Regions from separate parts of the Thermosipho globiformans genome, predicted to be linked through region 1. Evidence: riboswitches for the same ligand, from Rfam matches in the RefSeq annotation. Region 1 holds a riboswitch; the other holds the start of a gene.
The links. A riboswitch is a leader RNA that binds a small molecule or an ion and turns the genes downstream of it on or off. The one in region 1 is predicted to bind thiamine pyrophosphate.

Region 1 (2,483 bases):
TGCGGAATTACAATTTTTCCATTTAATAATCCTTCTCTAATTTTATCAATACTAACATTTTCATGTTCGGAAATTTTTTCAATTTCACTACATTTTTCACCATTTTTAACCTTTTCAATTAGCGTCATTATTTCACCTCTATAGATAATTTTTCTAATATATTATTTGCAACTTTTAAACCTGATTTAATCATCCCGCCGAAAATTGGTCCCATTCTGGGTCCACCACCTACTGAAACTGCAGCCATTCCCATTACGTAAAGTCCTGGGAAAACTTCTTTAGTATTTTCAACTACAAATTTTTCTCCTTCTTTTGCATTCATAGGATATTCCCTAATTTTTCCTATAGGAAGGTCGACATCAATTCCTCTATCAACTAACATATTTACAACATTTGCAGGATGTCCCGTACCATCAACTACGAACTTTGCCATAATTGTTATAGGATCAACATGGAGTTTTTGCCTTATAACTGGTGCCCAATTTATTACAATTCCATTTACTTTATTTTCATAAAATACAATATCTTCAACAATAACATTATTGAATAAAATTGAACCAGCTTTAGTAGCATTGTATAGCAAAGAAGAGGCAAAATGTACAGAATCAACTGAAATAAAATTGTTTTTAATTAAGTAATTCATTCCTAATTCATCTAAAAAAGATTTAATATCTTTTTCAACTACTAGTTCATTAAACATCATTCCTCCACCCCATGTTCCACCACCAGGTTCATTTTTTGACTCAAATATAGCAATCTTCAATCCTTTTTTTGAAAGATAGTAGGAAGCTGCTAAAGCGCTTGGACCACCCCCGACAATTGCTACATCAACTTTTAAACTATCATTCAATTTTTCAAAAAATCTTTCTACAATAATTTTCGAAACTTCATAATCCCACATATCGTTTACCTCCTTATAAAAAATTTCCCTCCGCAAAAGCGGAGGGGTTATTATAGACTTTTATTTTTCTTTTCCCAATCCCTCCGCCGGTATTACCCGGTTCAGGTTCTAAGGGTCGAAGGTTTCCACCTTCCTCTCAGCCCCGGATTATGGAGCTCCCCTTGGGAATTTATTCACTTTTCTTACACTAATATAGTACTACTAAATTTTAAAAGTGTCAATTTAGTTTTCTAATTTCTTTGATAATGTCATAAAAGAAAAAGTAAGAATATATTCCAAGAGTTAGTATAGAAAATACAATAAATTTAAAAATTGATTTTTTTGACTTTATTATGCTCAATATTACCTTAAGATATAATAAAATAAACAGAAAACTCATAAACTGCGCAACAAAATATGTAAAATATGATGAGGTTAAATACAAAGGAAGCAGAGAGAAAAGTGCAAGAAATAACGCTATATAAAAAATCCACATAAAGTTTACATTAAATTTCTTTCCAATTTTTCTCCCAAATAAGAATAGTAAAAACATTAAAAATAATGATGAAATAGTCAACAATATTTGCGAAATAGGTTCATTAAAGAAAACAAAAATATTAGCTAAAATTGAAAAAAATGTATAACCCCAAAAAGAAATAATCATTATTAACATACCTCCATTTTTTGTTTAATACTATTCTAAGTATAAAAAAATAATCGATTAAAGTCAAATATTTTCAACAAATAAAAAACATGGCTTCAAACAAATTGAAGCCATGTATTCGAGATAAGCAATTTCCAAATATTCGACTTTAAAGTTCAAACCCTGGAATCTTCTATTTCTTCTATCTCACTGAAATGAATAATATCTATCTTTTCTCTTTTTAACATATTTGATAGAACATTTTTAGGACCCACCTCAACAAATTCTTCTACTCCAAGTTCTAACATTCTTCTTATTGATTGTAACCAATAAACTGGTCCTGCTATTTGTTCAAGTAAATAGTATTTTAATTCTTCTGGATCACTCGATTCTTTAGCTGTACTATTCAAAACAATCGGAACTTTTGGTTTTTTGAATTTAACATGTTCTATTTCTTTAGAAAGTTTTTCACGAGCACTTTCTAAAAAGGGAGTATGGAAAGGTCCAGAAACAACCAATTCTGTTGCTCTAATACCGTTATTTTTACAATCTTCTATAAATTTTTGAATAGATGATTTCAAACCACTTATAACTGTTTGTGTTGAAGAATTATAATTTGCAACATAAAGACCTTCATAATTTTTAACAAGCTCTTCTACTTTTTCAGCAGAAATTTTTAAAACTGCAGCCATACTTCCTTTTCCAGGCTCGATTGCTTGAGAAATATATTCTCCCCTTTTTCTTACCAAATATATTCCAAAATCAAAATCGTATACCCCAGCCGCAGCAAAGGCAGTATACTCTCCCAGACTATGCCCTGCAAATATATCATAGTTTATTCCTAAGCTTTCTAAGTGTTTAAAAGCTACAAAACTAGCTAAAAATATTGCAGGTTGCGCGTTTTCCGTTAACTTCAGAGTTTCTTCATCTCCATTCATAATATTAATTAAATCAATATTA
Region 2 (2,483 bases), on a different contig from region 1:
GGATTTTTTCGATCACCACAAAAAACTGGCACATCAATTTTCTTACCTAACGTTATTAATTGGTCTATAGCAGCAGGTCTATATGTATCAGCAGCAACCAAAAATGGCTTTTTTCCTTTTTTCTTAAGCAAATTTGCAAGTTTTGCTGCCGATGTAGTCTTACCACTTCCCTGAAGTCCAACCATCATAACATAAGAGGGAGAATGTACAAGACTTAATTGGGATTTTTCTCCCATAACCCTAATTAATTCATCTCTTAAAATTTTAATAAACATCTGATCTGGGGTTAACGACTTTAATACTTCCTCACCTGTAGCCTTTTCAGTTACTTCTGCAATAAATTCCTTTACTACCTTGTAGTTAACATCAGCTTCTAACAATGACAACTTTACCATTTTTATTGCTTCTTTTATATTTTTTTCAGTGATTTTTCCTTTCCCCGAAAGCGCTTTAAAAGCTTTAGAAAGTTTTTCTTGTAAACCTTCAAACAACTCCAATCACCTTCCTTCACTCTCATTAGTATATAATACTTTTTTACTAATTCAATTAAATTTTTGTAGCCGATTGAAAAATTATCCAAAATTATATGTAACAATAATGTTAAGTAAAACTTGTCGCTTAACTTAACTGATAGTTTTTAGTTAACTTTATAGTAACATATTATAGATAATATTTTATTGATGTACTTTATAAGATGTAGTATAATTTAAATATCCCAAGGGGAGCTCCACAATCCGGGGCTGAGAGGAAGGTGGAAACCTTCGACCCTTAGAACCTGAACCGGGTAATACCGGCGGAGGGATGGGATACAAAATCCCTCCGAAAAAAGGAGGGAATTTTTTATTTTAAAAGGAGGGATTATATGAAAAAAGTACTTATTTATTTAATATTAACTATCTCATTAATTTCATTTTCAGCAGAAAAACTTGTCGTTTATACATATGACAGTTTTGTGTCTGGTATTGGTAAAGAAATTGTTCCAATATTTGAAAAAAAGTATGGTTGTAAAGTAGAACTTTTATCTTTTGGTGATGCTGGAACTGTCCTTTCAAGACTTATGCTTGAAAAAAATAATCCCAAAGCTGATGTAATAGTTGGTCTTGATCAAGCGTTATTAATTAAAGCCATCGAAAATGATCTAGTTCAAAAATTTAAACCTGAAAATTTATCCTTGCTAAAATATCCAGAATTGTATAATGAATACGGCACTCCATATGATTTTGGTGCAATTGCTATTGTTTATAACAAAGAAAAAATTAAAAATCCACCAAAAAGCTTTAACGATCTTTTAAAAGATGAATTTAGAGGTAAAATTGTTGTTGAAGATCCTAGGACTTCAAGCACTGGTCTTAGCTTTCTTCTATGGACTATTGCTGCATTTAATGAAAAATATTTGGATTTTTGGTCAAAATTTAAAGACAATTTACTGACAATAACACCAGGATGGGACGAAGCATTTGAAATGTTAGAATCAGGCGAATCTGATATCATGGTTAGCTACGCAACCGATGGTGCATACAGCTATTATTACTATGGCAACGTCAAATACGTTCCAGTAATTTTAGATGAAGGTGCATTTGTTCAAGTTGAATATGCTTCACTTGTAAAAAATGCCAAAAATGTAGAACTTGGAAAAAAATTCATAGAATTTCTGCTTTCAGATGAATTTCAAGAAAAAGTTCCTTTAAATCAATGGATGCTTCCTGTTACAAATGTAAAGTTACCTGAAGCTTTTAAATATGTTCCTGAAATAAAAAAAGTTCTTGAGATAAAAAATGATATTTATAAGAATCAAGAAAGGATTTTAAAAGAATGGTCAAAAGAAGTAATTGGTGGCTAATTCCAATTACATTTATAATGGGAGGCGTTGTCCTCCCATTTACTTTTTTATTTATAAAGATAGGTGGTATAAATATCAGCTCAATTTCTGATAATTTTAATATTATCAAATTCACTATTTACCAAGCTTTTATCTCATCTATATTAGCAACCGTTATAGGCCTTCCTGGAGCATATATCGTTGCTAGAACAAAAATGAATAAGTATTTAAAATCCATTTTTAGAATACTGTCAGCCATTCCTTTTATTTTACCGGGAGTAACAATGAGCATAGGTTTTTTAATGACATTTGGAAATAATGGAATAATAACAAATTTTCTTAAGTTATTTGGTTTTAACCAACGACTACTTTATACTTTTTCTGCTATAATTATCGGCCATGTTTTTTACAATTTTCCACTTTTTATCCGCATAGTTGGAGAAACTTGGGAAAAAATAGATTCTAGTATTATAGAATCTGCAAAGCTAGATGGCGCAAATAATTTATTAATCTTTTCTAAAATTGAAATTCCATTAATTCTTTCATCAATTTTAAAGGCCTTTCTTTTGACATATGTATATACATTTACGAGCTTTTCAGTTGTATTAATATTAGGTGGCATAAAATATTCTACAATCGAAGTTGCTATTTATATGTATACAAA

Region 2: it holds a riboswitch for thiamine pyrophosphate, as region 1 does, so the genes downstream of both, EO083_RS07225 (thiamine ABC transporter substrate-binding protein) here and EO083_RS01695 (sulfide-dependent adenosine diphosphate thiazole synthase) in region 1, are expected to answer to the same signal.

Annotation. Positions count from the first base shown of each region.
Region 1 is NZ_BHXD01000001.1:294,277-296,759, reverse strand. Features, by position in the region: gene thiC (phosphomethylpyrimidine synthase ThiC) at 1-128, opposite strand, end outside; gene EO083_RS01695 (sulfide-dependent adenosine diphosphate thiazole synthase) at 128-901, opposite strand; TPP riboswitch at 962-1,073, opposite strand; gene EO083_RS01690 (DUF4234 domain-containing protein) at 1,119-1,553, opposite strand; gene fabD (ACP S-malonyltransferase) at 1,700-2,483, opposite strand, start outside.
Region 2 is NZ_BHXD01000009.1:64,323-66,805, forward strand. Features, by position in the region: gene ffh (signal recognition particle protein) at 1-491, opposite strand, end outside; TPP riboswitch at 709-819, shown strand; gene EO083_RS07225 (thiamine ABC transporter substrate-binding protein) at 863-1,840, shown strand; gene EO083_RS07230 (ABC transporter permease) at 1,813-2,483, shown strand, end outside.